Regions from separate parts of the Nocardioides dokdonensis FR1436 genome, predicted to be linked through region 2. Evidence: predicted binding sites of a transcription regulator. Region 2 holds the regulator's gene; the other holds the start of a gene.
The links. The regulator HrcA, encoded in region 2, represses chaperone genes, less so after heat shock. The targets are predictions, from matches to a motif close to TTGGCACTCGNNNNNNNCGAGTGCCAA.

Region 1 (14,847 bases), 740 kb from region 2:
GGCCGTGGCCGTGGCCCTGGCCGCCGGCGGCGGCCTGGTCCTCGTCCTCGGGCTTCTCGACGATCAGCGTCTCGGTCGTCAGCAGCATGCCGGCGATCGAGGTGGCGTTGACCAGCGCGGAGCGGGTGACCTTGACCGGGTCCAGGACGCCCTGGGCGACCAGGTCGCCGTACTCCTCGGTGGCGGCGTTGTAGCCGTTGCCGACACCCATCTCACGGACCTTGGTGGTCACGACGTAGCCGTTGACGCCACCGTTCTCGGCGATCCAGCGCAGCGGCTCGTCGGCGGACTTGCGCACGATGCGCACGCCGACGGCCTCGTCACCGGTGAGGCCGAGGTCGCCCTCGAGCACCGAGACGGCGTGGATGAGAGCGGAGCCACCGCCGGGGACGATGCCCTCCTCGATCGCGGCGCGCGTGGCGGAGACGGCGTCCTCGATGCGGTGCTTCTTCTCCTTCAGCTCCACCTCGGTGGCGGCGCCGACCTTGATCACGCACACGCCACCGGCGAGCTTGGCGAGACGCTCCTGGAGCTTCTCGCGGTCCCAGTCGGAGTCGGTGTTCTCGATCTCGGCCTTGATCTGGTTGACCCGGCCCTCGACGGCGCTGGCGTCTCCGGCACCATCGACGATGGTCGTGTTGTCCTTGGTGATCACGACGCGACGGGCCTGGCCCAGCACCTCGAGGCCGACCTGGTCGAGCTTGAGCCCGACCTCGGGGGCGATGACCTGACCACCGGTGAGGGTGGCGATGTCCTGCATCATCGACTTGCGGCGGTCACCGAAGGCGGGGCTCTTCACCGCGACGGCGTTGAACGTGCCGCGGATCTTGTTGACCACCAGGGTCGACAGCGCCTCGCCGTCGACGTCCTCGGCGAGGATGAACAGCGGCTTGCCCGCGGCGATGACCTTCTCCAGGAGCGGGAGCAGGTCGGCGATCGCCGAGATCTTGCCCTGGTGCAGCAGGATGTAGGGGTCGTCGAGGACGGCCTCCATCCGCTCGGGGTCGGTCACGAAGTACTGCGACAGGTAGCCCTTGTCGAACTGCATGCCCTCGGTGAAGTCGAGCTCGGTGCCCATGGTGCTGGACTCCTCGACGGTGATGACACCGTCCTTGCCGACCTTGTCGAAGGCCTGCGAGAGCAGGTCGCCGATGACCTTGTCGCGGCTGGAGATGGTGGCCACGGAGGCCATGTCCTCCACCGAGTCGACCTCGCGGGCGGCCTCGAGCAGCGCCTCGCCGACAGCCTTGGCTGCGGCGTCCATGCCGCGCTTGAGGCCCATCGGGTTGACGCCGGCCGCGACGGCGCGCAGGCCCTCGTGGACCATCGCCTGGGCGAGGACCGTGGCGGTGGTGGTGCCGTCACCGGCGACGTCGTTCGTCTTGGTGGCGACCTCCTTGGTGAGCTGGGCACCGAGGTTCTCGAAGGGGTCGTCCAGCTCGATCTCGCGCGCGACGGTGACACCGTCGTTCGTGATCGTGGGGGCGCCCCACTTCTTGTCGAGGACGACGTAGCGGCCCTTGGGGCCGAGCGTCACCTTGACGGCGTTGGCGAGGGCGTCGACGCCGCGCTCGAGGGCGCGGCGGGCGTTCTCGTCGAACTCCAGGATCTTGGGCATGTGGCTGCTCCTAGGTCAGTGGGAAGTAAAGACAGACCCGGGCGTCATGCGACACGGGTCGCGGGGCGACCGGTCGGCATGACGCCCGGGCCGGTGGATCAGGAGACGATCGCGAGGACGTCGCGCGCCGAGAGGATCAGCAGCTCCTGGCCGCCGAACTTCACCTCGGTGCCGCCGTACTTGCTGTAGATGACCTTGTCGCCCACGGAGATGTCCATGGGGACGCGCTCGTCGCCGTCGTCGTTGAAGCGACCGGGGCCCACGGCCACGACCTCGCCCTCCTGGGGCTTCTCCTTGGCCGTGTCCGGGATGACGAGACCGGAAGCAGTGGTCTGCTCGGCCTCGACCTGCTTGACGACGATGCGGTCCTCGAGGGGCTTGATGTTGATCGACACGTTGGATCGACCTCCACTTTCTTGCGCGCGTTGGCTGGTGGAAAACGAAAGGGGTGCTCGCAGGCCCCGGCACGCCGTCGCGGGGATCGCGCCGACCTGGCAAGCGTTGGCACACTCACAAGGAGAGTGCCAGTTCAAAAACTAGCACTCCCCCTGGAGGAGTGCCAGCGCGGGCGGTCCTGACAGGATCAGCGGATGGACCTCGACGCCTTCCGGTGGCTGCTCACCGACGACGGGCAGGCCCTGCTCGTGCAGGCCGAGGCCCTCGACCCGGCCGACCCGCTGCGCGCGCAGACCGCGCTGCGCCGCCACGCCGACGCCGAGCACGCCGCCGCGGCGCTGACCCAGGCGTCGCTGCGTCGGCGCGCGGTCGCGAAGTTCGCTGACCTGGCCCCCCGGCTCTACTTCACCCCCGACGGCCTGGAGCAGGCCACCCGCCTCAGCGTCGCGCGGCACCGCGCCGCCCGGCTGCGCGCCTTCGACGCGCTCAGCCTCGTCGACCTCGGCTGCGGCATCGGGGGCGACCTGCTCGCGGCCGCCGAGCAGGGCCTCGTGTGCGTCGGGGTGGACCTCGACCCGGTGCGCGTCGCGGTCGCCGAGGCCAACCTCGCCGCACTCGGGCTGGAGGGTGTCGTCGGCCAGGTCGATGCCACCACCCTCGACACCTCCCCCTTCGACGTCGCGTACGCCGACCCTGCCCGACGCTCGGCGCGCGGGCGCAGCTTCGACGTCGACGACTGGACTCCCCCGTGGTCCTTCGTCGAGGGGCTGCTGCGCCGGGACTCGTGCGTGAAGGTGGCGCCCGGCATCCCGCACGCGCTGGTGCCCGAGGGCGTCGAGGCCGAGTGGGTCAGCGACCACGGCGAGGTCAAGGAGGCCGCCCTGTGGTCGGGCCGCCTGGCCACCACCCAGCGCCGCGCGACCGTCATCGGCGGCGGCGGCCTGGCCACCCTCACCGACGAGGACGACCCCGGCGCCGGCACCCGGCCGGTGGGCCGCTACCTCTACGAGCCCGACGGCGCCGTCATCCGCGCCGGGCTGGTCACGGCGGTCGCGGCCGCGCTCGACGGCGGCCTCCTCGACGAGCACATCGCCTACGTCGGTACCGACACCGCCGCGCCCACGCCGTTCGCGCGCGGCTACGAGGTGCTCGAGGAGCTGCCCTACCGGGAGAAGGCGCTGCGCGCCGCCCTGCGCGAGCGCGGCGTGGGCCGGTTGACGATCAAGAAGCGAGGCGTCGACGTGGTGCCCGAGGAGCTGCGCAAGCGGCTCGCGCTCGCCGGCGACGCGGAGGCCACGATCGTGCTGACCCGGGTCGCCGGCCAGGGCGCCGCGCTGCTGGTCCGACCTCTCTGACGACGCTCAGGCGGGGCCGAGCGCCGCCTTCTCCGCACCGATGGTGGTGTCGGGGCCGTGGCCGGTGTGCACCACGGTCTCCTCGGGCAGGTCGAGGAGACGCGTCCGGATGGAGTCCACGATGACGTCCTCGTCGCTGAACGAGCGACCGGTGGCGCCGGGACCGCCCTGGAACAGGGTGTCCCCGCTGAACAGCACCCCCAGTGCGGGAGCGTGGAAGCAGACCGCCCCCGGTGCGTGACCCGGCGTGTGGATCGCGCGCAGCGTGATCCCGCCGATCATGATCTCGAAGCCGTCACCGAGGTCGACGTCCCAGAGGTGGTCGGCGTGGGTGAGCTCCCACAGCGGCCGATCGTCGGGGTGCAGCATGATCGGCGCCACCGCGCGCTCCCGCAGCTGCGGGGCGACCCGGCAGTGGTCGTCGTGGGCGTGCGTCAGCAGGATCGCCCGCAGGTTGCGGTCGCCCACCAGCGCCATGATCGCGTCGACGTCGTGCGGAGCGTCGATGACGACGCACTCGCTGTCGTCGCCGACCACCCAGACGTTGTTGTCGACCTGGTGGGTCTCGCCGTCGAGGGAGAAGGTCCCCGAGACCACCGCGTGGTCCACCCGGGCGGTCACGTGAACATCACCACCGAGCGCAGGACCTCGCCCTGGTGCATCTTCTCGAACGCCGCCTCGATGTCGTCGATGCCGATCTCCTCGCTCACGAACGCGTCGAGGTCGAGGCGACCGGAGGTGTAGAGGTCGGTGAGCATCGGGAAGTCGCGGCTGGGCAGGCAGTCGCCGTACCAGCTCGACTTCAGCGACCCGCCGCGCCCGAAGACGTCGATGAGCGGGAGGTCGGGGACCTTCATGTCCGGTGTGGGCACGCCGACCAGCACCACGGTGCCGGCGAGGTCGCGCGCGTAGAACGCCTGCTTCCAGGTCTCGGGGCGACCGACCGCCTCGATGACGACGTCGGCACCCTCGGCGCCGGGGTAGACCTCGGCGCAGATGCGCTTGATCTCCTCGACCGGGTCCACCTTCGAGGAGTCGATGGTGTGGGTCGCCCCGAAGCCGGGGGCCTTCTCGAGCTTCTTGGCGTCGATGTCGACGGCGATGACGGGGCTGGCGCCGGAGAGGGCGGCACCGGCGATCGCGGCCATGCCGACCCCGCCGCAACCGATCACGGCTGCGGACTTGCCGCGAGTGGTCTCACCGGTGTTGATGGCGGCTCCCAGGCCGGCCATCACGCCGCAGCCCAGCAGGCCGACGGCGGCCGGACGGGCCTCGGGGTCGACCTTGGTGCACTGCCCGGCCGCGACGAGGGTCTTCTCCGCGAAGGCTCCGATGCCGAGCGCGGGCGACAGCTCGGTGCCCGCGTCGTCGCCCTCGGCCAACGTCATCTTCTGGGTGGCGTTGTGGGTGTTGAAGCAGTACTGCGGCTCGCCGCGGTTGCAGGCACGGCAGTCGCCGCACACCGCACGCCAGTTCAGCACCACGAAGTCACCCGGCGCGACGGTGGTGACACCCTCGCCGACCGACTCCACGATGCCGGCTGCCTCGTGACCGAGCAGGAACGGGAACTCGTCGTTGATGCCACCCTCGCGGTAGTGCAGGTCGGTGTGGCACACGCCGCAGGCCTGCACCTGCACCACCGCCTCGCCCGGACCGGGGTCCGGCACGTTGATCGTGGTCACCTCGACGGGCGCGCCCTTGGCGCGCGCGACGACGGCCTTCACCTGCTGCATGACTGGTCCTCTCGATGGTTCGTGGACTGCTGTGGCCCCATGCAACCCCATCGCGGGCGTGACCCGCCAGGTACCCCCGGGGCTGTTCCAACCATCGGCACCGGCACGGCGTCTGGTCGGTGTGGGACGAAGAAGGACACGATGCCAGCAGGAGCACGGACCCGGGCGGGTGAGGAGATGAACGGAGTGGCGACCGAAGGGCGACGCGCGCCCACCGACGGCGCACGGCGCGACGCCGAGTTCACCGAGTACCTCGCCGCCCGCCAGGCGGCCCTGCTGCGCACGGCGTACCTGGTCTGCGGCGACCGGCACCAGGCCGAGGACGTGCTCCAGACCGCGCTGGCCAAGCTGTACCTCTCCTGGGACAAGGTCCGCGACCGCGGTGCGCTGGACGCCTACGTGCGTCGCATCGTCGTCAACGAGACCACCTCGGCGTGGCGGCGCCCCTGGCACCGTCGCGAGCGGGCCACCGACGCGCTGCCCGAGACGGCCGCCCACCACGACGCGTACGACGAGGGGCGGTCGGCGGCGCTGTGGGCGGTCGTGCGCTCGCTGCCGCCCAAGGCGCGCGCCGTGGTGGTGCTGCGCTACTACGAGCAGCTCACCGAGGCCGAGACCGCGCAGGCGCTGGGCGTCTCGACCGGCACCGTGAAGTCCCAGTGCAACCGGGCGATGGCCCTGCTCCGCGAACGCACACCGGCACACCTGCACCCCCGGGAGGAGGAGCGATGAACGAGCACCTGCGCAGCGACGAGGTCGGCGCGGCCCTGCAGCGCGAGGTCTCCGACCTGCACGACACCCCGCTCACCCTCGGCGACGTCCGTGGTCGGGCCCGGCGCATCCAGCGCCGTCGGCACGGCGTCCGTGCCGCGGCCGCCGTGACGCTCGCCGCCGTGGCCGTCCCGGCGGTCCTGCTCCTCGGCGGCACCGACGACCGGACCGACGGTGTCGACCCCGCGACCCCCACGCCCCCCGGCACCTCGGGCACCGCGGTGCTGCACGACGGCACCGTGACCCTCGGCGACGGGCGCACCGTCGACCTGGCGATCGGCGACGCCGCCGTGTCCTCGCTCGGGGTGCTCAGCGACGGGCGGATGGTGCTGACCACCAACACGCCGGAGGTGGTGCAGGTGCTCAGTGCCGACGGCTCGGAGGCGGCGACCTACCCGGTGGAGCTCAACACCTTCGCGATGGGACCGACCGACGACACCGCGGCCTGGATCGCCCCGGACGGCCGGGTCCAGGTCCTCGAGGCGGGGATCCGCGAGCCGATCGGCCTGCAGGCCCTGCCGCAGCGTCGCCGCACGTTCTGGACGGTCGACGCCGTGATCGGGGACGAGTGCCTGATGAGCGGCAGCGGCTGCCGGGTCCTGGCCAGCGACGGGGACCACACCACGACCGTGGTGACCATGGAGGGCGTCGCCGACCTCGAGGCCGACGAGGCCTTCTCGGTGAGTGATGTCAGCCGGGACGGTGGCACCTGGGCGGTCGCATTCCGTCCGGGGAGGAACGAGCAGTTCGGCTGCAGCGGCCTGTACGACGTGGCCTCCGACGCCGTGGTCGCGCGCACCTGCGAGACCTCGAACCTGGAGTTCGCCCCGGACGGACAGCACCTGCTCGGGACTCGGGGTGACAACAACATGGACGGCCGGGTCACCGTGCTCGACCGCGACCTGACCACCGTCCTGACCTACCAGGGTGTGCGCGACATGGTCGTCAGCCGGTCGGCCTGGGCCGATGCCGAGGCGTTGCTGCTCGCGGTGGTCGGGTTCGAGGACCAGCAGTGGTCCCTGCTGCGGGTGCCGATCGACGGTTCGGACCCGACCACGGTCATGGGGCCGGTCGACGGCGGGAACCCTGAGCTCGAGTCCGAGTTCCTGCCCTCGATGTAGGTCGCCGGCGCGCGGCCGTCCTCAGCGCCACTCGAGCGAGGCCAGCACCGAGTCCACGGCGCGCTGGTGCGCCTTCACGCTCCCGGAGGTCTCGACCTCCACCTCCACCGTCGAGGCCTCCGTGGTCCCGACGATGGCGAGGAAGACGAAGTACGGTCCCCGCTCGCTGGTCCCCACGAAGGTGCGACCCTCGACTCCCCCGACCTCGAGGTCCTCGCCCGGCCCGACGTCGAACCCCTGCCGGTCGCGGAACGCCTCCAGCGTCAGGTCGGCGTACTCGTCGAGATCAGGGCTGGACAGCACGGGGAAGCTGCTGATGCTGATGTACCCGGTCTGGCTGCCGTACGTGGCGCCGCTCTGGCTGCCCCCGTCCCGGATCTGGACGATCCAGTCCTGGTCCGGCATCCGGATGGCGGCCTCGGGCACCTTCAGCCGTGGACCCGTGGCCTCGTCCACCTGCGGCTCCGGGGCCGACGAGCTCGACGGCTCCTCCGACGGGGAGGTGGACGTGGACGGCGCGGCCTCGGACGACGGGCTCCCGTCCTCGCCTCCGCACCCCGCGGTCGCCAGCGCCAGGCTGAGCAGGAGTGCGATGGCGACACGCGTTCTCATGACGTCTCCGAGATGGCTGAGGGTGCTGGGCTCGGACACCGTACAGCGCCGGTTCCGTCGGTTTGCCCACCCGCGCACGCGGGTATCCCCTGTGCAGCACACCTCTCTCTCGGACACGGAGCCTCCATCGATGTATCTCGCGGAACTGGCCACCGCCATGCAGTCCTTGGCGATCGAGCAGACCAACATCGACCGCGTCATCGCGGCCCTCCAGGAGTGCACGGACGGGAGCTGGGACGCCCAGTTCGCGAGCGACGCCGCCATCGCGCCGCCGTCGTTCGGAGGCGCCGACAGCGCCGCCACCCTCGGGATGCACCATGACCGGGCGCACCAGGTCATGACGGAGACCGTGACGGGCATCGTCGCCGACCTGACGGCCTTCGCGGACGGCGTGCACGCGGCCGCCCGCCTCATCACGGATGCGGACGAGAGCGTCGCCGCGTCGCTGACCGACAAGCAGCGTGCCGTGGAGCTGATGAACGACGCCTGGCTCACCTCGGAGGGCGACTCGGCCTACGACCGGGCTCGCAACGACCAGGGCGGGCAGGACTGATGGGGCAGGAGGAGTCCCGGCTCGCGCGCACGGTCAGCGGGGCCAACGTCGCCGACGTGGGGCGGTCCGAGGCCCGATGGCGAGAGGGCGGGCGCAAGCTCCGGGAGGTCCACCGCGCCCTGGAGCAGGCCCGCGACGACGTGAGCGCCGGGTTCGGCAGCGGGTCGAGCGTCAGCCGTGAGGCCGCGACCGCCTTCGCCGAGGTCGCGCAGAAGGCTGCGGACCGTGCCGAGCAGATGGAGCAGGCGAGCAGTGCGCTCGCCCGCTCGTCGGACGCGCTGGCCAAGGCGGAGGCGGAGCACCGCGCGCTGGGTCCTGCGCCGTCGGAGCCGACGCCGCCCGAGCGCACCCCCGGCATGCCCGAGTCCGCTGACACCATGCGCGCCGAGCAGACCTACGGCCGCAACCTGGGCGCCTACAACACGATGATGGCCGACCGCGAGACGCGGGCCAAGCAGCGGTCCGACGAGGTCGAGACCACCTACACCGAGTCCACCGAGGTGATGCGACGCATCCACGGCGAACCCGACGAGCGGGTGATGCGCGACGCCGCCGGCGGTGGCCGCGGGGGCAGCGGTGACGGAACCGGCTCCGGATCGGGGTCCGGCGGTGGCGGGGGGAGCACCCCGTCCAGCGGCGGTCGCTACACCCCCACCTCGTCCCACGCCGACCCGCACCAGCCGCACCCCGACGGCCAGACCGGCACCGACCCGATCCCGGACAGGCACCCGGACGACGCCTCCACGGACCAGACGTCCTCGCCGGACACCGACGCGCCGGACAACGCGCCCTCGGTGCTGGGCCAGCCCCTCCCCCCGGGCTCCAGCGGCACGGGGGGCTCCGGCGGGCTCACCGCCGGTCTGGGCGGGGGTCTCGCCGGCAGCGCCGTGATGGGCGGAGCCGTCGTCCTCGGCGGTCGGCTGGCCGGCGGCATGGGCGCGACCCCGGTGGCCGGGGCCTCGGCCGGCTCGACCGGGGGCAGGCCCACCAGCGCACGGCCCATCGGGACCGGCCGGACCTCGGGCGGCGCCACGCTCGGTCGGGGCGCCGCGGCGACGGGCTCCCCCACCGGCTCACGCGGCGGGGCGACGGGCGCCACGGGCGCGCGCGGCGGGACCGGTGCGGCGGGCACGCGCGGAGCCGGCGGGGCACGCGGCGCGGCCGCTGGTCAGGCGGGTTCACGAGGAGCAGGCGGTGCCGGGCGTGGTGCTGCCGGCGGTGCCACCGGCCGCGGCAAGAAGGGCGACACCCGGGCGCCGGACCAGGAGTTCTTCGCCACCGAGGACGACTGGACCGACGACGAGGGCCACCAGGCCGTCCTCGACTGAGGGTCGTGCCGGCTCAGCCGGCGAGCACCTCGGAGACCGGCAGGCTGGAGTCGGCCGGCAGGTCCAGCGACGACGGGGTGCGACCGCGCGCCACCATCTCGGCGCCGAGGGCGGCCACCATGGCGCCGTTGTCGGTGCACAGTCCCGGCCGCGGCACGCGCACCCGGATGCCCAGCTTCTCCGCGCGCTCCTCGGCGAGCTGGCGCAGCCGGGAGTTGGCGGCCACGCCCCCGCCGATGAGCAGGTGGTCGATGCCCTCGCTGGAGGCGGCATCGAGAGCCTTGCGCACCAGCACGTCGCAGACCGCCTCCTGGAACGAGGCGGCCACGTCGGCGACCGGCACCGGCTCCCCCGCCCGCTCCCGCGCCTCGACCCAGCGGGCGACCGCGGTCTTGAGGCCCGAGAAGGAGAAGTCGAAGCGGTGCCGCTCGACGTCGCGGCGCGCGGTCAGCCCCCGGGGGAAGTCGATGTAGACGCTGCTGCCCTCGCGGGCGATCCGGTCGATGTGCGGGCCCCCCGGGAACGGCAGGCCGAGCAGCCGGGCGACCTTGTCGAAGGCCTCCCCCGCCGCGTCGTCGATGGTCTCGCCCATCGGCGCCACGCCCACGGTCACGTCCTCGACGCGGAGCAGGCTCGAGTGGCCACCGCTGACCAGCAGCGCCAGGCACGGCTCGGGCAGGGGGCCGTGCTCGAGCTGGTCGACCGCGACGTGCGAGGCCAGGTGGTTCACGCCGTACAGCGGCTTGCCCAGCCCGAGAGCCAGCGCCTTGGCCGAGGCCACCCCCACCAGCAGCGCCCCGGCCAGGCCGGGGCCGTTGGTCACCGCGATCGCGTCGACGTCGCGCAGCGCGATGCCCGCGGTGTCGCAGGCGCGCTCGATGGTGGGCACCATCGCCTCCAGGTGGGCCCGGCTCGCGACCTCGGGGACGACGCCACCGAAGCGCGCGTGCTCGTCGACGCTGCTCGCGACCGCGTCGGCCAGCAGCGTGTGCCCGCGCACGATGCCGACACCGGTCTCGTCGCAGGAGGTCTCGATCCCCAGCACCAGCGGCTCATTCACGCCGCTCATCGTCGCACGCCCGGACGTCCGCCCCGCGCCCAGATCCACGTCCCCCACCGGGCATGATCCACGGGTGCAGGAGATCTCGGTCGCGGAGCTGCTCCGGACGACGCCCCACCGGTTCGTGCAGCACCAGGTGGACCCCGCGGTGGCGGCGCGGGCCTGGGTCGCCGGCACCGCGGCGGTGGTGGAGAACCACCCCCGCTGGACCGGTCCGGCCCCGGGACCGCAGCTGGTGTGCCTCGGCCCGCCCGACGACCTCGCCGGGCTGATGGCCCAGGTCGCCGCGGCCCGGCCGGTCCCGTGGCGCTTCACCGTCGAGGCGGCGGCCTACGACGCACTCCCGGCGGCCTGGGCGCACGACGCCGCCACGCACTGGGACTGGATGCTGCTGCGCGAAGCACCCGCCGAGCCCACTCCCGACGTCGTCGACGTGGGCGGACGCGAGGACCTGGTGCACCTGATCGACGCGGGCAATCCCGGCTCCTTCGCCCGACCGGGAAGTCCCGGGGTCGAGGTGTGGCTGGGCGTCGTCGAGGACGGCCGGCTCGTCGCTGCGGGAGCCGTGACCCGCCAGCACGACGGTACCGGGCAGCTGCGTGGCATCACCGTGCTGCCCGGCCACGAGCGCCGCGGGCTGGGCCGCCGCGTCTCCACCGCCCTGACCCGTCGTGCCCTCGCCGGGCGCTCGGGCACCGCCAGCCTGGGCGTCTACTCCGACAACGCGCCCGCGGTGCACGTCTACCGGCAGCTGGGCTACCGCACCGCGCACACCTTCCGCTCGGGTCAGCCGCAGCGGGGTCCGACGCCGCGGCGCAGCACGACCGCGGTGGCGCCGTCCCGGTAGTAGCGCGGGCGCCGGTCGACCTCGACGAAGTCGCGTGCGGCGTAGAACGACAGGGCGCCGGCGTTGTCCTCGCGCACCTCGAGCAGCAACCGGTCAGCGCCACCGGTGCGCGCCGTCGCCACCACGGCGTCCAGCAGCGCCGTGGCGAGGCCGGCGCGGCGGTGCTCTGCGTCGACTGAGATGCGCTGCAGCTCGGCGATGTCGGCGACGACGCTGACGACCGCGTGCCCGGCGACGACCGGGCCGTCCACGGTCTCGACCTCGGCCACCAGGTAGCTCGCGAACGGGACCCGCCCGTGCACGCCCTCCTCGAGCAGGCCCGGGGGCCACGCATCCCGTCCGAGGTTGTCCTGCTCGAGCGAGACGACCGCGACCAGGTCGTCGGCCCTGGCGGCCCGGACGGTCATGAGACGGTCACGAGACGGTCTTGCGGCTGCGCGTGACCTCAGCGTCGGGCCGGCGCAGGTACATCGGGTCCGGGTCGACCAGCTCGGCGCGCTCGTCCACCACCACGCGGGCCAACCACGCGGCGCTGGGCCGGGTGGGGCCCACCGCCAGCGGGAACGCCTCGGGGTAGAGCAGCGCTCCCTCCCCGACCACCGGCACGCCGGTGGCCAGCTCAGCGGGCTTGTCGACGACGGGTCCCTGCAACCGGGTGCCCTCGGCGTCGTAGGCGGCCAGGTAGACCTCCTTGCGCCGCGCGTCGGTGGCGACCACGAAGTCACGGTCCACGGCCGCGGTGTCGACGGCCTCGATCGCGAGGACGTCGAGCGTGCAGACGCCGTAGACCGGGATCTCGAGCGCGAACCCCAGGGTGCGCGCGGTCACGAGACCGACCCGCAGCCCGGTGAACGGGCCGGGGCCGACCCCGACCCCGATGGCGGTCAGGTCCTGGCGCACCACGCCCACCTGGCGCATCACGGCGTCGATGAGCGGGGCCAGCTGCTCGCCGTGCTTCATCGCCCGCTCGGCCTCCAGCTCGGCCACGACGTCGGAGCCGTCGTGCAGGGCGACGGCGACCCGGGGGGTCGCGGTGTCGAAGGTCAGCAGCATGATCCGCAGGCTAGCCCGGGTCAGCCGGCCCGGCGCCCGGCGGCCCGCTCGGCGTAGGAGCTGGCCGCGGAGTGGACCGCCGCGACGTACTCGTCGGAGTGGTTGTAGGACAGCACCGCGTCGGCCCAGCCGTCCCCGGCGGCCAGGTCCCGTCCGCCCGCGCACAGGTAGCGCGCCGCGGTCGCGGCCGCGTCGTCGAGGTCGAGCGGGTCGATCACCCCGTCGCGGTCGCCGTCGGCGGCCCACGGCTCCCAGGAGGAGCGCAGGAACTGCATCGGGCCGACGGCGTGCTCCCAGGTCGCGTCGCCGTGCCACTCGCGGGAGGCAGCGGTGGAGCGGATCGCCGCGAAGTCGCCCGACCCGTCGAGCGCGGGGCCCAGGATCGGCGAGGACGAGCGGCCCGCGTCGTCGATCGTGCGCCCGCCCAGGGTGCCGTGCTGCGACTCGATCCAGCCGATGCCGGCCAGGGTCGTCCAGCCCACGTCGCAGCCACCCACCCGGGAGAGCTGGGCGTCGGCGTACGCCCGCAGGGCCGGGGCGGGGATTCCCGTCGCCCGGCTCGTGCGCCGCAGCCACCCGTCGTCGACCAGCTGCGTGCGCCGCACGGGGCTGCCCGGGTCGGCCTGCGGCGGGACGGGGGCCGCGACGAAGGCCGCGGGCGGGGTCAGGTCGACGGTGCGCTGCGGGGTGTAGAGGCGCGACAGCCCGAACGCCGCCGCCGAGAGCACCAGCAGCAACGAGGCGAAGAGCACGATCGAGCGCGGACCGGACATCACCGGGAGGTCACCGGTCCCCCGGGTCGAGCCCGTGCCCGAGGAGCGCTGCCCGCAGCGCCTCGTGACCCTCGTCGAGGTGCCAGTGCACGCCGCGCAGCCCGGCCTCGCGGGCCGCCTCGACGTTGGCGGCGCTGTCGTCGACGAGCAGCACCTCGTGGGCCGGTGCGCCGACCCGGTCGAGGGCCCGCTCGAAGTAGGCGGGGTCCGGCTTGGCCGCCCCGAGCTCCCAGGAGTAGCAGGAGACGTCGAACAGGTCGTCGTAGCCGAGCGCGGTGCGCATGTGCTCGCCGCGCTGGCGGTGCTGGTTGGTGGCCAGGTGGACGCCGGCGCCCTGCTCGCGGAGCCGGCGGGCCAGGGCCAACGAGGAGGCGTCGACGGTGATGTCGAGCCACAGGGCCGCGTGCACCTCGGCGGGGTCGGCGCCCTCGGCGTAGCCGGGCAGCACCCGGGTCAGGACGTCGAGGAAGTCCTCCTCACCGCGAAGCGCCGGCTTCTCGGCGGCCCACAGCTCGTGGGCCAGCTCCTCGGCGCGCGCACCCACCCAACGCCGCAGCACGGCGAAGGGGTCGTGGGGAGAGCGCTGGAGGACGCCGTCGGCGTCCAGCAGCACGTGCTCGACGGGCACCGGGGAGCCGGTCAGTCGGTGCCGTGCGCGGCGATGAAGGCCAGGATCTGCTCGCTGAGCTCGGGGCGGCACACCACGAGGTCGGGCAGGTAGACGTCGTCCTGGTTGTAGACGAGCTCGCTGCCGTCGACGCGCGAGGTGAACAGGCCTGCGGCCCGGGCCACGGCGACGGGGGCGGCGGAGTCCCACTCGTACTGACCACCGGCGTGCACGTAGGCGTCGGCGACGTCGCGCACGACCGCCATCATCTTCACGCCCGCAGAGCCCATCGGCACCAGCTCGGCGCCGATCTCCTCGGCCAGCGCCTGCACGAAGGCCGGCGGCCGGCTGCGCGAGACCGCGATGCGGGGGGCCTGCGAGGTGCGGGGCGGCACCACCGGCGGCTGCCCGGTGTTGAACGTCTCGCCGAGCTCGGGCTGCCCCACGGCACCGGCGACCAGGGTGCCGCCCTGCCACAGCGCGACGTGCACGGCCCAGTCGTCGCGCGGCGGCTCGGAGAACTCGCGGGTGCCGTCGAGCGGGTCGATGATCCACACCCGCGCCGCCTCGAGGCGGGCCTTGTCGTCCTTGCCCTCCTCGGAGAGCACCGCGTCGTCGGGCCGGTGCTGGGCGAGCAGGTCCATCAGCAGCTCGTGGGCGGCGGCGTCGCCGGCGTCCTTGAGCTCCTTGCCCTCGAGGCCCTCGGCGCGGACCTCCAGCAGGCGACGACCTGCGGTCTCGGCCAGCCAGGTGGCCAGCACGTGGTCGTCAGCGGTGTCGCCGACGGCGGCGGGGGGCGGGGTTCCGGGCTCGACAGTCACGGGCTGAGAGTAGCCGCGATCAGGAGTTGAACCGCTGCTGGGTCTTCTCCAGGCCCTCGGCGACCAAGCACTCGACGGCGTCGGCCGCGGTGTCGACGACGAAGGGCAGCACCTTGCGCTCGGGCGCGGAGTAGTCCGAGAGCACGAAGTCGGCGACGTCCTGGCGACCGGGCGGTCGACCGATGCCGACCCGCACCCG
Region 2 (14,847 bases):
TCGTCGGCGAGCCCGACGGACCCGCCGTGCCGATGTTCGGCATCGCCACCGGCGGCGGCGTCAAGAACAAGTCCCAGCTCGATGTGCTGGCTCTGGTCAGCGTCACCAGCCCGGAGTCCGACGCCGAGGTGTCCGGCACCTTCACCGCCAGCGGTGTCGCGTCGTCGTTCGAGGCCACCGTGCCGTGGCAGGTGCGCGACGCCTCGGGTGCCGTGGTCGTCGACGGCTTCGCCACCGCGGAGGGCTGGATGGACCGGCTCTACCCGTGGTCCAGCGAGGTCGACGTCTCCGGCCTCGAGCCGGGTGAGTACACGTTCGCGGCGATGACCGACGACCCCACGGGCGGCGCCGAGGGGCCCGGCCCGTTCGAGGACACCAAGGTGATCAGCGTCGGCTGAGCCCGACGACGTACGAGGCGGCGGGCCCGCCGCGGCTACAGGTCGCGGTGGACCTCGCTGGCCGGCGGGGTGGCCGGCGACCTGTTGAGGTTGATGATCGCCAGGGCCAGGCCGCCCCAGATCACCAGCATCGCCACCACCATCATCACGATCGCTGACGTGCTCATCGCTGCACTCCTTCCTGGGTGCTCGTGGGACCTGTCCGTTCCTCGACCGGGCCGTCGACCGTGGCCTCGTCGCGCCAGCGCAGCCGCGCCAGCACGAAGCCGACCACGATCACCGCGAGCGCCGAGCCCCAGCCGAACACGGCCAGCATCCAGGTCGGGAACGGCGCCGTCGGGTCGCCGTACGGCGTCTGCACGTCGGTGATGAACGAGTCGACGAGCACGTATGTCAGCGCCAGCGGGGTGACCACCCCGACCAGGGCACGCCACCACAGCCCGATGTGCACCGAGGTGTGGTCGTTGAGGTGGGCGGCCAGCATCGGCAGCGCCTTGAGGCCCCACACGACGACGACCATCGAGACCACCGCGACCAGCAGGATGCCGAACTGGTTGATGAAGTGGTCGACGATGTCGAGCACGTGCAGGCCGCTCGTGGTGCCGAGGAACAGCACGCTCACCAGGGCCATGGGCAGCGCCACCACCAGCGTGGCGGCGACCCGCTCGAGCTCGAACTTGTCGCGCACCGCGGAGATGACGACCTCGGTGATCGAGATCAGCGACGTCAGGCCGGCGATGACCAGCGAGGCGAAGAACAGGACACCGATCAAGGCCCCCGCCGGTGCCTCGTTGATGATCGCCGGGAAGGCGATGAAGGCCAGGCCCACGCCGCTCGAGGCGACCTCACCGACCTCCTGGCCCTGGTCCTGGGCCATGAAGCCGAGGGCGGAGAAGACGCCGATGCCGGCGAGCAGCTCGAAGCCGGAGTTGGAGAACCCGACGACGAGACCCGCACCGGGCATGTCGGTGTGGCGGCGCACGTACGACGAGTAGGTGATCATGATGCCGAAGCCGATCGACAGCGAGAAGAAGATCTGGCCGAAGGCCGCGGCCCACACGCTCGGTTCAGCCAGGGCGCTCCAGCTGGGCTCGAAGAGCGCCTCGAGGCCCTGTCCGGCACCGGGAAGGAACAGCGCGACCACGACGAGCGCGCCGAAGCTGAGCACCAAGATCGGGATGAAGACCGCCGCCGTGGCGCCGATGCCCTTCTGCACACCGAGCGCCAGCAGGCCGATGACCAGGGCCCACACCACGACCAGCGGGATCAGCACGCCGGCGACCGGGGTCGCGCTGACCCCCGGCTCGCTGGTCTGCAGGAACTCCCCGATGAAGAAGTCGCCGGGCTTGGCACCCCAGGACTTGTTGAAGGAGAAGAACGTGTAGCGCACCGCCCAGGCCAGCACGGCGGCGTAGTAGATCGCGATGACGGCGCAGATGCCGACCTGCCACCACCCGATGCCCTCCGCGCCGCGACGCATCCGGGCGAAGGAGAGCGGCGGCGAGCCGCGGAACTTGTGGCCGATGCCGTAGTCGAGCAGCAGGAACGGGATGCCGGCCGTGAGCAGCGCGACCAGGTAGGGGATGACGAACGCTCCCCCGCCGTTCTCGTAGGCGACGTAGGGGAAGCGCCAGATGTTGCCCAGCCCCACGGCCGAGCCGATCGCCGCCAGGATGAACACCCGGCGGGACGAGAAGGCGCCGCGGCGCTTCTCCTCCGCGACGGCAGCGGACGCGCTCACAGGACCTCCCGAAGACGATGGTGACGACCACCACACCCTAGGCCTCCTGGTCGGCACCGGTCACGCCGGCAAACCCGCTGCCCGTCGTTCACCGCCCAGATGGGGTGATGATCGAGCTGGCCGGTCTCGGGGCGCCGAAGGTCAGTGAGTTCGCGATCATCGAGTACGGCACCGCGCTCGGGATGTCGAGCGACGCCGCGGTGCGCTACGTCGCCCACGTCGTCGAGATCCGCTACCGCCTCCCGCGCCTGCACGCCAGGTCGTGGCCGGCCGGGTGCCGGTGTGGCGATCCAGCCGTGTCGCCGAAGCCACCCTCGGACTCCCGCTGGACGGTGCCGCGTTCGTCGACCAGCACCTCGCCCCCGTCGCCGCCACCCTCTCCTACGCCGGGATCGACCGACTCGTCGAAGAAGCCCGAGCCCGCTTCGACCCCGAGGAAGCCGAGGAACGGCTACTCATCGCGGCCGAGACCCGCAACCTCGCCATCCACCTCGCCTCCGCCACCGCCGGTGGCCAACAGGTCGACGGCACCGTCGACATCACCGGCTGCCTCGACCTCGCCGACGCCCTCGACCTCACTGGCGACGACTCCGCAGCCCGGGTGCCCGCACGCCAGGTCGTGCTCAACGTCCACCTCACCGACCAAGCCCTGCGCGGAGTCGACCCCACCACCACCGGCGCCGGCATCCACCTCGCCCGCATCGAGGAGACCCGCAGCCTCATCACCCTCGACCAGGTCACCGAGTGGCTCCGCGTCCCCGGCACCCAGGTCGCCTGGCGCACCGTCACCGACCTGCCCAGCAGCGTCCGTGGCGGCATCGACGCCGAGGCGTTCGAGCACCCCTTCCGCACCCAGCCGACCGCGCCGGACCACGCACGCAGGCATCACCGATCACCAGCCAAGACATCCACTGGTTCGCCGACCACCCCGGACTCCAGGCCTTCCAACGCCGGTCCGTCGACCTCACGTCGACCGAGGCGGTCGACACCTACGAGATCCCCGAACGCCTCGCCGAGCAGACCCGCCAACGCCACCCGCGCTGCAGCTTCCCGCACTGCACCCGACGGGCGCGACGCCGCAAGCCGGACGAGACCCACACCGCCTGGCACTACCGGCCCACCCCCACCGGGTTCCTCTGGACCAGCCCGCACGGCTACCAGTACCTCGTCGAACCCCTCACCACCACCGACCTCGGCCAAGCACCCCGCCCCGGCGCCCCACCACCGACCTGACCACCCAGGACCCCCCTCGGGTCGGCCAGCGTCACGCCCTGCCCGGCAGCGCTGAGGCTCAGGACCAGCGCGGGGTGCGGGAGAGCAGGGCGGCGGTGGCGGCCAGGCCGGCGGTGGAGGTCCGCAGCACCTCGGCACCCAGCCGGACGGAGCGGGCGCCGGCGGCGACGAAGGCGGTGAGCTCGTCGGGGGCGATGCCGCCCTCGGGCCCGACGACGACCACGAGGTGGCCCTCGGCGGGGACGAGGAGATCGGCGAGGGAGTCCGTGGCGTCCTCGTGCAGGACGACAGCGAGGTCGGCGCCGGCCAGCAGGGCCACGACCTCGGCAGTACTGGCCATCGGGTCGACCTCGGGGTGCCAGGCCCGACGGGCCTGCTTGGCGGCCTCGCGGGCGGTGGAGCGCCAGCGGGCCACCGACTTGGCGGCGCGCTCGCCCTTCCAGACCGCGACCGAGCGCGACGCGGCCCACGGCACGATCCGGGCCACCCCGACCTCGGTGAGCACCTCGACCGCGAGCTCGCCCCGGTCCCCCTTGGGCAGCGCCTGCACGACCGTCACCGAGGGAGCGGGCTCGGGCGCCGTCTCGACGTCGAGCGCCTCGACGACGAAGACCCTCTTGCCGGTGCTGGTGACCTCGCCACGCACCGAGACGCCGCGACCGTCGGTGAGCACGACCTGCTCACCCACGCGCAGGCGCCGCACGGCGACCGCGTGGTGGGCCTCGTCGCCCTCGACCGTGACCTCGGACCCGACCCGCGCCTCGGCGAGCGTCGGCACCAGGTGCACCGGCAGGGACACCCCAGCCCCTCAGTGCGCGTTGAAGGCGTCGCGGAGCCGACCGAAGACCGACTTCGGGCCCCCCGGGTGGACCTGCCCGTCGGGAGCCTCCTCGCCGCGCAGCGCGGCCAGCTCGCGCAGCAGCTCCTCCTGGCGGGCGTCGAGGCGACCGGGGGTCTCGACGGCGACGGTGACGACCAGGTCGCCCCGCCCGCCGCGCAACCCGGGTACGCCGCGCCCGCGCAGCACCTGCTCCATGCCCGACTGGGTGCCCGGTCGGACCTCGAGCTCGAAGGACGTCTCGAGCGCGGGGTCGCTGTCCTCGGAGGCGACGTCGGCCTCGAGCGTCGGGATCGTCAGCGTGGTGCCCAGCGCGGCCGCGGTCATCGGCACCGTGACCGTGCAGTGCAGGTCGTTGCCCTGACGCGTGAAGACGTCGTGCGGCGCCACGTGGATCTCGACGTAGAGGTCGCCGGCGGGACCACCACCGGGCCCGACCTCGCCCTCCTCGGAGAGCTGGACCCGGGTGCCGGTGTCGACGCCCGCGGGGATCTTCACACTCAGGGCGCGACGCGAGCGGACCCGGCCGTCACCGGAGCACTCGCGGCACGGGTCGGGGATGACCGAGCCGAAGCCGCGGCAGGCCGCGCACGGGCGCAGGGTGCGGACCTCGCCGAGGAACGAGCGCTGGACGTGCGCGACCTCGCCGTGCCCGCCACAGGTCTCGCACGGGATCGGGTGGCTGCCCGCGGCCGCACCGTCGCCGCCGCAGGTGGTGCAGGTGACCGCGGTGTCGACCTTGAGCTCGTGGGTCACCCCGAAGGCGGCCTCCGCGAGCTCGATCTCGATCCGGATCAGCGCATCCTGGCCGCGGCGTACGCGCGGACGCGGACCACGGCCCTGGCCACCGCCCTGACCGCCTCCTCCGAAGAAGGCATCCATGATGTCGGTGAACGAAAACCCGGCGCCCTGGCCGAAACCACCCGCCCCGGCACCGCCGAACGGGTCGCCCCCACGGTCGTACGCCGCCCGCTTCTGCGGGTCGGAGAGGACCTCGTAGGCGCGCGAGACCTCGCCGAACTTCTCCTTGCTCGCAGGATCGGGGTTGACGTCCGGGTGGTGCTGGCGCGCGGCTTTGCGGTACGCCTTCTTGATCGCGTCGGCGTCGGCGTCGCGAGAGACGCCGAGGAGGTCGTAGAGGTCCTGGCTCACCATGTTCCTAACGGGGTCGTACTGACTGACTGGAGGCGGGCGGGTGCTGCGAGGACGGGGCTCAGCCCTCGTCGAGGATGCGGGAGACGTAACGGGCCACGGCACGCACCGCAGCCATGGTGCCGGGGTAGTCCATCCGGGTCGGCCCGACGATGCCGAGGGTGGCCAACGACTCGTCGGCCGGCCCGTAGCCGGTGGAGACGACGCTGGTCGAGGCGAGCTCCTCGTAGGGGCCCTCGGCACCGATGCGCACCGTGACCAGGCCACCGGTGCCGGCCTCGCCGAGCAGCTTGAGCAGCACCACGTGCTCCTCGAGCGCCTCGAGCAGGGGGCGGACCGCGGAGTCGAACGAGTCGCCGTAGCGCGCGAGGTTCGCGGTGCCGCCGACGGCGATCTTGTGGTCGGAGCGCTCGTCGCCGAGCGCGTCGTTGAGCACCTCGACGACCGCGGCCGTGGTGCCGTCGCCGACCGGCGGGACGGCCGCCCGCAGCTCGGTCATGGCATCGGCGATGGTCTGGCCGACCGCCGCGCTCAGCACGAGGCGGCGCAGGTCGGCGAGGGTGTCGTCGGAGAGGTCGGCCGGCAGCTCCACCACACGCTGCTCCACTCGGCCGGTGCTGAGGATCAGCACCACCAGCAAGCGACGCGGAGCGAGCGCGACGAGCTCCACGTGGCGCACCGTGGAGCGCGAGAACGTGGGGTACTGCACCACGGCGACCTGGCGGGTCAGCTGGGAGAGCAGCCGGACCGAGCGCTGGACGACGTCGTCGAGGTCCACCGCGCCGTCGAGGAAGCTGGAGATCGCCCGCTTCTCGGCCGAGCTGAGCGGCTTGACCGTGGTGAGACGGTCCACGAACATCCGGTAGCCCTTGTCGGTGGGCACCCGCCCCGCGCTGGTGTGCGGCTGCCTGATGTAGCCCTCGTCCTCGAGCACGGCCATGTCGTTGCGGACCGTGGCCGGCGAGACCCCCAGGCCGTGGCGCTCGACGAGCGCCTTGGAACCGACCGGCTCCTCGGTGTGCACGTAGTCCTCCACGATGGCTCGGAGCACAGCGAGCCTGCGGTCCTCCTGCATCGTCGCCTCCTTGCCGTGGACTGAGCTTGCCGTGGACTGAGCTTGCCGTGGACTGAACCGGTCCGACCCTCGAGGTTGGCACTCGTCGCGTCGGAGTGCCAATCCTACAAGCAGTCGTGCCACCCCCTCACCTCGTGCGGCAGGCACCGCGGGATCGTGGCGCCCGGCCGCGCGGGTCCTAGGGTGCGGCCATGACGTTCACAGAGGTCGGGGACCGGGTCTGGGTGGCCCGCTACGAGTGGTTCGACGCGAACGTGAGCGTCGTGGCCGGCGAGCGCGGCCTCGTGGTGGTCGACACGCACGCCTCGACCGCCGCAGGGCGCCGGGTCCTCGACGACGTGCGCCACCTCGGAGCCGGCGACGTCGTGGCCGTGGTCAACACCCACGCGCACCTCGACCACTGCTTCGGCAACGCCGCGTTCCGCGAGGCCGATCCCGCGGTCCCCGTCCACGCCCACGAGCAGGCGCTGGCGGAGCTGCGCGACTTCGCGGACTCCGGGCGCCAGGCGACGTACGCCGGCGAGCCCGCCGACCCCCGCGACGAGGAGGTGCGCAGCACCGAGATCGTCCTGCCCGACCACACCTTCTCCTCCGCCGCCGTCCTCGACCTCGGTGACCGGGTGCTCGAGCTGGTCCACCCCGGGCCCGCCCACACCTCCGGCGACCTGGTCGTCCTGGTGCCGGACGCCCGGGTCCTGATCGCCGGCGACCTGGTCGAGGAGTCGGCACCGCCGGCCTTCGGACCTGACTCCTTCCCGATGCAGTGGCCGCTGTCCCTCGACATCGTGCTCGGGCTCACCACCGGCGCCAGCACCGTCGTGCCCGGCCACGGGGCCGTCGTCGACCGTGAGTTCGTGGAGGTGCAGCGCAACGAGCTCGGCATCGTCGCCGAGACGATCCGCGACCTCGCCGGACGCGGAGTGCCCGTCGACGAGGCGCTGGCGGCCGGCACCTGGCCGTGGGAGGAGCGCTACCTGGCCACGGCCGTGCGCCTGGGCTACGAGCACCTGCCGCGCAGCCAGAAGCGGCTCCCCCTGATCTGAGCGCCCGACAGGGTGGGTGACCAACGCCACACCGCGGGCTAGCGTCACGCCATGAGCGAGAACGACACCGAGACCGCCGGCATCTCCGACGACCAGCTGCCCCCCGACCTGGTGCCCTCCGAGGACAACCCGCTGGCCGAGGGCCGCCCGTCCGGCGAGGACTCCGACGTCCTCGACGAGGGCAAGCGCGCCGACGAGATGCCCGACCCCGACGACGCCGAGGACTCCTGACCGGCGCGCCCGCCGCACGACGCCCGCGTGCTCTCCTAGCCTCGTGCCGGTGAGCGACCGATACGGCAGTGACGTCCTGTCCGGCGACTGGCGCGCCCCCAAGCGGGGCCGTGCCACCGAGGCGCCGGCGACCCTCGGCGAGGTGGTCGAGGAGGTCACCACCGACTTCTGCGGGGAGGTGGTGCAGGTCGACCGCGACCTGCACACCGTGACCCTGGAGGACCGGCGTCGGCGTCGGCGCACGTTCCCGCTCGGCGCCGGCTTCCTGCTCGAGGGGCGTCCGGTCATCCTCACCGCCCCTGTCACCCGCGCCGCGCCGGCCCGCGCGACCCGCACCGCCTCGGGGTCCGTCGCCGTGCACGACGCGAAGGCACGGGTGGCCCGCGCCAGCCGGATCTTCGTCGAGGGCCGCCACGACGCCGAGCTGGTCGAGAAGGTGTGGGGCGACGACCTGCGCATCGAGGGCGTGGCCGTGGAGTACCTCGGCGGCGTCGACGACCTGGCCGACCACCTCCGCGACTTCCGTCCCGGGCCCGGTCGCCGGGTGGGTGTGCTCGTCGACCACCTGGTCAAGGGATCGAAGGAGAGCCGCATCGCCGACGCGATCGTGCGCTCCCCCGTCGGCAAGCACGTCCTGATCGTGGGGCACCCGTTCGTCGACGTGTGGCAGGCCGTCAAGCCCGACCGGCTCGGTCTGGCGCAGTGGCCGACCATCCCGCGCAGCATCGAGTGGAAGAAGGGCGTGTGCCAGCACCTGGGCTGGCCGCACCGCGACCAGGCCGACATCGCGCGCGCCTGGAAGCAGATCCTGGGCCGGGTGCAGTCCTACGACGACTGCGAGCCCGCGCTCCTCGGTAGGGTCGAGGAGCTCATCGACTTCGTGACCGTCGACTGAGTCCCGCACCCGACCAGGAGGACCAGATGAGCGACGCACCCCCGCCGTACCAGCCCCAACCCCCGCACCAGCCCCCTCACCAGCCGCCGTACCAGCAGGGCGGTCTCACCCCCGAGGAGCGGACCTGGGGCGGCGCGGCCCACTGGTCGGCACTCGTGGGCGCCTTCGTGGCCCTGGCCTTCCTCGGTCCGCTGCTGGTGCTGCTGCTCAAGGGGTCCACCTCCCCCTACGTGCGCCGCCAGGCCGTGGAGTCGCTGAACTTCCAGCTCTCGATGTTCATCTACGGCGCGATCTCGTTCGTGCTGATCTTCGTGCTCGTCGGCATCCTGCTGCTGCCGGTCGTGGGCCTGCTGTGGCTGATCTTCACGATCATGGGGTCGGTCAAGACCGCCAACGGCGAGGAGTACCGCTACCCGCTGACCATCCGGATGGTCAGCTGAGGCTTCAGGCCAGCAGCTCGCGCACCACGCCGTCGGCCAGCAGGCGCGCCTGCTCGGTGAGCACCACCCGCCCGCCGCGCTCGAGCAGCAGCCCGCGCCGGACCAGGTCGGGCACGGCGGCGCGACCGGGCCCGTCGAGCACCGCCACGTCGAGGCCGTCGCGCAGCCGCAGCTCGAGCAGCACCCGCTCGACGCGACGGTCCTCGGCGCCCAGCACCTCTCGGGCCTGGGCGGGGCTCAGCCCCGCGCCGATCCGGTCGGCGTACGCCGCGGGGTGCTTGACGTTCCACCAGCGGACCCCGCCGACGTGCGAGTGCGCGCCGGGGCCCACGCCCCACCAGTCGCCGCCGGTCCAGTAGAGCAGGTTGTGCCGGCAGCGGGTGTCGGGGCCGGTCGACCAGTTGGAGACCTCGTACCAGCCCAGCCCCGCGGCCACGAACCGCTCGTCGGCCAGCGCGTACTTGTCGGCGAGGTCGTCCTCGTCGGGCATCGGGAGCTCGCCGCGGCGTACCCGTCGGGCCAGGGCGGTGCCGTCCTCCACGATGAGGGAGTAGGCCGACACGTGGTCGGGGGCGCACGCGACCGCGGCGTCGACCGAGGTGATCCAGTCCTCCTGTGACTCCCCCGGGGTGCCGTAGATCAGGTCGAGGCTGACCTGCTCGAAGCCGGCGGCCCGCGCCCAGTCGACCACCGCGGGCACCCGTCGCGGGTCGTGGGTGCGGTCGAGGACCGCCAGCACGTGCGGGACCTGCGACTGCATGCCGAAGGAGACCCGGTTGATGCCGACCTCGCGCAGCCGCTCGAGGGACGCGGCGTCCACGGAGTCGGGGTTGGACTCGGTGGTCACCTCGACGTCGGGCGCCAGCCCGAACTCCTCGGCCACGGCCGCGACGACCGAGCCGAGGTCGTCGGGGCTCAGCAGGGTGGGGGTGCCACCACCGAAGAAGATGGTGGAGACGGGCAGGTCCTGCTCACCCAGCACCCGGCGCGCCCGGCGCACCTCGGCCACGGCCGCCTGGGCGTACGTCGCCCGTGAGGCACCGGGCGCGCCCCCGGTCGGGCCGAGCTCCTCGGCGGTGTAGGTGTTGAAGTCGCAGTAGCCGCAGCGCACCGTGCAGAACGGCACGTGGACGTAGAGGCCGAACGGGCGCTGGCCCAGCTCGGCCAGCGCGGCATCGGGCAGCGAGCCGTCGGACGGGGCGGGTTCGCCGCCGAGCGGGGTGGAGGGCATCTCGCCATCCTCCCCCACCCGCACCCGGGCCCGCGCACCCGTGGGGACGGGGGCGCGGGCCCGGGGAGGTGCTGCAGGGGTCTCAGCTGTAGAAAGCCTCGATCTTCGCCTTGTTGTTGTCCTCCACGACGTTGCGCTTGACCTTCATCGAGGGGGTCAGCTCACCCGACTCGATGGTCAGGTCGTGGTCGAGGATGTCCCACTTCTTGATGGTCTCCCACCGGTTGAGCCGGGCGTTGAGCTGCTCGACGTAGCCGCCGACCATCTCGCGGACCTGCTCGGAGCGGACGACCTCGGTGTAGTCCTTGCCCGCCATCTGGTTCTCCTCGGCCCAGCCGGCGATGGCGTCGGGGTCGAGGGTGACCAGGGCGACGACGTAGTTGCGCTCGTTGCCGAAGACCATGAACTGGCTGACGTAGGGGCAGATGGCCTTGAACTTCGCCTCGATGGCCGGGGGCGCGATGTACTTGCCGCCGGAGGTCTTGAAGAGGTCCTTGATGCGTCCGGTGATGGTCAGGAAGCCATCGGCGTCCAGGCTGCCCTTGTCCCCGGTGCGCAACCACCCGTCCTCGGTGAACGCCTGGGCGGTCTCCTCGGGCAGGTTGTGGTAGCCCTCCATGACGTGCGGGCCGCGCAGCTGCACCTCGTCGTTCTCGCCGATGCGCACCTCCGCACCCGGGAGGGCCTGGCCGACGGTGCCCATTTTGTACTCCTCGGGGTGGCCGACCGTGGCGCCGGCGGCGTTCTCGGTCATGCCGTAGCCCTCGAGGATGAGGATGCCCGCGCTGTGGAACCACTGCCCGATCTCGGCGTTGAGTGCCGCGGAGCCGGAGATGAAGAACCGGACCCGTCCGCCGAAGCGGGCGCGCACCTTGCTGAAGACCAGCTTGTCGAACAGGCCGTGCTGCAGCTTCAGCCCCAGCGGGACCGACTTGCCCTCACGCTCGAGCTCGTCGAACCGGGCGCCCACGGCGAAGGCCTTGTTGAAGAGCTTCTCCTTGGCGCCGCCCTCGGCGGCCTGCATCATGTGGATGCGCGAGTAGGCCTTCTCGAAGATGCGCGGGGCCGCGCCCATGAAGGTCGGCTTCACGACCGCCAGGTTGTCGATGATCCTCTCGACGCGGCCGTCGATCGCCGTGGCGAATCCGCAGGCCAGCTGCGCGGAGAGCAGCACCTTGCCGAAGGAGTGCGCCATCGGCAGCCACAGGAAGTGCAGGTCGGTGTCGTCAAGGATCTCCTGCACCCGGATCGCCTCGCCCTCGAAGACCCAGGACCGGTGCCGCAGCCGCACACCCTTGGGGCGGCCCGTGGTGCCCGAGGTGTAGATCAGGGTGGCGAGCTGGTCGGGACGGATCGCTGCCGCGGTCGTCTCGATGATGCTGGGGTGCTCGGCCAGGTAGGCCCGGCCCATCTCGGCCAGGGTGTCCATGTCGATGACCCAGTCACCGTCGGTGGTGCCGTCGAAGGTCACCACCTTGATCACGTCGGGGATCTCGTCCCGGTGCGAGCGCAGCTTCTCCAGCTGCTCGTCGTCCTCGGCGAAGACCACCCGCGAACCCGAGTCGCTGAGGATGTAGGCGGTGTCCTCGCTGTTGGTGCTGGGGTAGACGGTCGTGGTCGCCGCCCCGGCGCACATCACGGCGAGGTCGGCGAGGATCCACTCGTAGCGGGTGCCGGCGGCGATGCCGACCCGCTGCTCGCTCTCGATGCCGAGCGCGAGCAGGCCCGCGGCCAGGGCCGTGACCCGGTCGCCGGCCTCGCGCCAGGTCACCGACTCCCAGCTCTCACCGACCGGGAAGCGGAAGGCCTCGGCGGAGGAGGACTTCTCGACGCGGTCGAAGAACTGGACGGCGACGTTCGCAGGCATGGTGTCGACGAAGCTGGCGTCGTGATTGGCGGGCATGGCGCTCCTGGCTGTGCGGCGGGCGGGATGATCGCGGTACGGCAGTAACCTAGATCACTTTCCCTACTCACGCGTAGCAAGCGCCGCAGGTTGCTGGAGTCTTCGCCCAAGGACCCGGTCACACCGGCCCCCATCCCCTGTATTGATGAGGTGTGAAAACGGCTGGACCGGGCAGACTCCCTCTGGTGCCGCCTTCCGTGGGGGGCGGTGGCACCTGCCTTGGGGGGTATGAGTCTTTGCAGCAGTCGATACACGCGCGTTCCGGTCTGTCCGGCATCGGTCCGATCCTGGTCGTCTCCGACCTGGCGGCCGTGCTGGCCACCGGGTTCTGGATCGATCGAGGCCTCTGGCCGGTCGCACTCGGCAGCGCCGCCCTGGCGCTGGCGCTGGTGGCGCGGAGCCTGGGTCTCTACCAGTCCCGGCTGGTGCTGTCGGTCCTGGAGGACCTGCCCGCGCTGCTCGTCGCCATCACGACGGGCGGCCTGCTGGTCCTGGGCCTGGGACTGGAGCCCTCGGCCCCGCGCGGGGACGCCCTGGTGCGCGCCGGGACGTTCACGGCCGCGCTCGCCGTGGTGCTCGTGGGCGCCCGCGCCGTCGGCTACGCCCTGCTGCGCGCCGGCCGCCGCCGGGGCGCCCTCATGCACCGGGTGCTCATCGTCGGGACCGACGGCATGGGGATCCGCCTCGCCCGGGCCCTCCAGTCCGACCCCGCGACCGGGTTGTCACCCGTCGGCTTCGTCGACGACGACGCCGATCCCCGCACCCTGCCCGCACCGCTGCTCGGCGACCTGCGCTCGCTGCCGCGGGTGATGCGCGACCTCAACATCCATGACGTCGTCTTCGCCTGGGGCGCACGCACCGACGACCAGACGATCGCGCTCGTCCGGCACTGCCAGGAGCAGCAGTACCAGGTCTTCGTGATCCCGCGCTTCTTCGAGGTGATGGGGCTGGACCGGGCCCGCCGGGTCGAGGTCGTCAGCGACGTCAGCCTCGTGCGCCTGCGCCGCTGGGCGGTGCGCCCGGGCTCGATGTTCGTCAAGCGCGCCATCGACATCGCGGCCTCGGCCGCGGCGCTGCTGGTCCTGGCCCCGCTGCTGGCCGGCACCGCGCTCGCCGTACGCCGCGAGGTCGGCTCGCCCATCATCTTCCGCCAGACCAGGGTCGGGCGCGGCGGTCGGACCTTCGAGCTGCTCAAGTTCCGCTCGATGGCCGCCAGCCGCGAGCAGGGGGACACCACCTGGAACATCGACACCAGCGACCGGCTCGGCTCGGTCGGGCGGTTCATCCGGCGCACCGGCATCGACGAGCTGCCCCAGCTGTGGAACATCCTGCGCGGCGACATGAGCCTGGTGGGCCCGCGTCCCGAGCGCCCGCACTTCGTGGAGCAGTTCTCGGAGGACACCCCGGGCTACCGCCACCGGCACCGGATGCGCACCGGGCTGACCGGATGGGCACAGGTCAACGACCTGCGCGGGGACACCGCGATCGACGACCGCGCCCGGGCCGACAACTACTACATCACCAACTGGTCGCTGTGGGGTGACGTGAAGATCGTGATGCGCACGGTGCGCACCGTGGCCCGACGCGAGCCCCGCAAGCAGGGGGAGCTCATGGACCTCGTCGTCGAGGCCGGGACTCCACCAGACTCAGCGAGAGCTGGCTGACCCGCCGCGCCGACTCGGCGGCGTCGCGGGTGCTCAGCACGTGGCGCCAGCCCCGCATCCCCTCGGCGTCGGCAGCCTCGGGGTTCCCCAGTCGCGTGAGGATGGCCTCCGCGAACTCGTCGGGCCGGTCGGGACGCACCATGGCGCCGCACTCGTAGGGCAGGCTCTCCTCGATCCCCTCGATCCACGAGGCGATCACGCTGCGCCCGGCGGCCATGGCCTCCATCGGGGCGAGCGCCGCGCCCTCGTACTGCGAGGGGAAGACCACGACGTCGGCGGCGCTGAGCCAGGTCGGCACGTCGCTGCGTGGCCCGACCATCTGCACGCCCTCCAGCGAGGCGGCCCGCTCGCGCAGCTCGGCCTCGTCGGGGCCGCTGCCCACGAGCACCAGGCGTGCGTCCGGCAGCTCGCGCAGCACGGCGGGCCAGGCGTCGAGCAGCACGTGCTGCCCCTTCTGCGCGCTCAGCCGCCCGATGCACACAGCGGTCGGCGCACGCTCGTGCAGGCCCAGGGCGCGCCGCGCCTCGCGGCGCTCGTCGGTGTCGGTGAGCGTGAACCGTTCGAGGTCCACGCCGTTGGGCACCACCGAGACCGGTGCGAGCACCCCGTGCTCGCGGCCCATGGCAGCCTCGCCGTCGCTGACGCAGATCAGCTGGTCGGTCCAGCGGCGGGCCGCCCACCGCTCCCAGCGGGTGGCCAGGCGGCTCTTGAGCCCGTTGCCCGCCAGAAAGGACCAGCCGTGCGGCTGGAAGATCGTCGGCACCTCGCTGCGCACCGCCAGCCGGCCGACCAGCCCGGCCTTCGAGCTGTGCAGGTGCACCAGGTCGGGCTCGACCTCGGCGACGATGCGCGCGTAGCGCCCGACCTCCTCCGCGACGCTCGGCCCGGGTTCGCGGGTGGCGTCGAACCACAGCACCTCGGCACCCACCTCGCGTGCCGAGTAGCCCAGCCAGCCCTCCGACGGACAGGCGACGGTGACGCTCCAGCCACGCTCGACCTGGTC

Region 1: groES (co-chaperone GroES) is a predicted target of HrcA. The motif match lies at 2,155-2,181, and genes of this name have one in related genera.

What each region holds. Positions count from the first base shown of each region.
Region 1 covers NZ_CP015079.1:356,469-371,315, forward strand. Annotated here, with positions in the region: gene groL (chaperonin GroEL) at 1-1,618, opposite strand, end outside; gene groES (co-chaperone GroES) at 1,717-2,013, opposite strand; gene I601_RS01670 (class I SAM-dependent methyltransferase) at 2,209-3,369, shown strand; gene I601_RS01675 (MBL fold metallo-hydrolase) at 3,376-3,990, opposite strand; gene I601_RS01680 (S-(hydroxymethyl)mycothiol dehydrogenase) at 3,987-5,102, opposite strand; gene I601_RS01685 (SigE family RNA polymerase sigma factor) at 5,244-5,834, shown strand; gene I601_RS01690 (hypothetical protein) at 5,831-6,994, shown strand; gene I601_RS01695 (hypothetical protein) at 7,016-7,606, opposite strand; gene I601_RS21035 (hypothetical protein) at 7,737-8,159, shown strand; gene I601_RS01705 (hypothetical protein) at 8,159-9,487, shown strand; gene tsaD (tRNA (adenosine(37)-N6)-threonylcarbamoyltransferase complex transferase subunit TsaD) at 9,501-10,547, opposite strand; gene I601_RS01715 (GNAT family N-acetyltransferase) at 10,621-11,394, shown strand; gene I601_RS01720 (GNAT family N-acetyltransferase) at 11,334-11,801, opposite strand; gene tsaB (tRNA (adenosine(37)-N6)-threonylcarbamoyltransferase complex dimerization subunit type 1 TsaB) at 11,809-12,447, opposite strand; gene I601_RS01730 (lytic murein transglycosylase) at 12,468-13,220, opposite strand; gene I601_RS01735 (HAD family hydrolase) at 13,231-13,848, opposite strand; gene I601_RS01740 (3'(2'),5'-bisphosphate nucleotidase CysQ) at 13,860-14,648, opposite strand; gene pth (aminoacyl-tRNA hydrolase) at 14,668-14,847, opposite strand, start outside.
Region 2 covers NZ_CP015079.1:3,995,056-4,009,902, forward strand. Annotated here, with positions in the region: gene I601_RS18800 (Gmad2 immunoglobulin-like domain-containing protein) at 1-398, shown strand, start outside; gene I601_RS20925 (methionine/alanine import family NSS transporter small subunit) at 434-565, opposite strand; gene I601_RS18805 (sodium-dependent transporter) at 562-2,139, opposite strand; gene I601_RS18810 (hypothetical protein) at 2,591-2,980, opposite strand; gene I601_RS18815 (16S rRNA (uracil(1498)-N(3))-methyltransferase) at 3,431-4,171, opposite strand; gene dnaJ (molecular chaperone DnaJ) at 4,181-5,362, opposite strand; gene hrcA (heat-inducible transcriptional repressor HrcA) at 5,424-6,437, opposite strand; gene I601_RS18830 (MBL fold metallo-hydrolase) at 6,629-7,480, shown strand; gene I601_RS18835 (hypothetical protein) at 7,532-7,711, shown strand; gene I601_RS18840 (DUF3097 domain-containing protein) at 7,761-8,606, shown strand; gene I601_RS18845 (DUF4870 domain-containing protein) at 8,633-9,046, shown strand; gene hemW (radical SAM family heme chaperone HemW) at 9,051-10,277, opposite strand; gene I601_RS18855 (AMP-dependent synthetase/ligase) at 10,360-12,180, opposite strand; gene I601_RS18860 (sugar transferase) at 12,417-13,844, shown strand; gene I601_RS18865 (glycosyltransferase) at 13,789-14,847, opposite strand, start outside.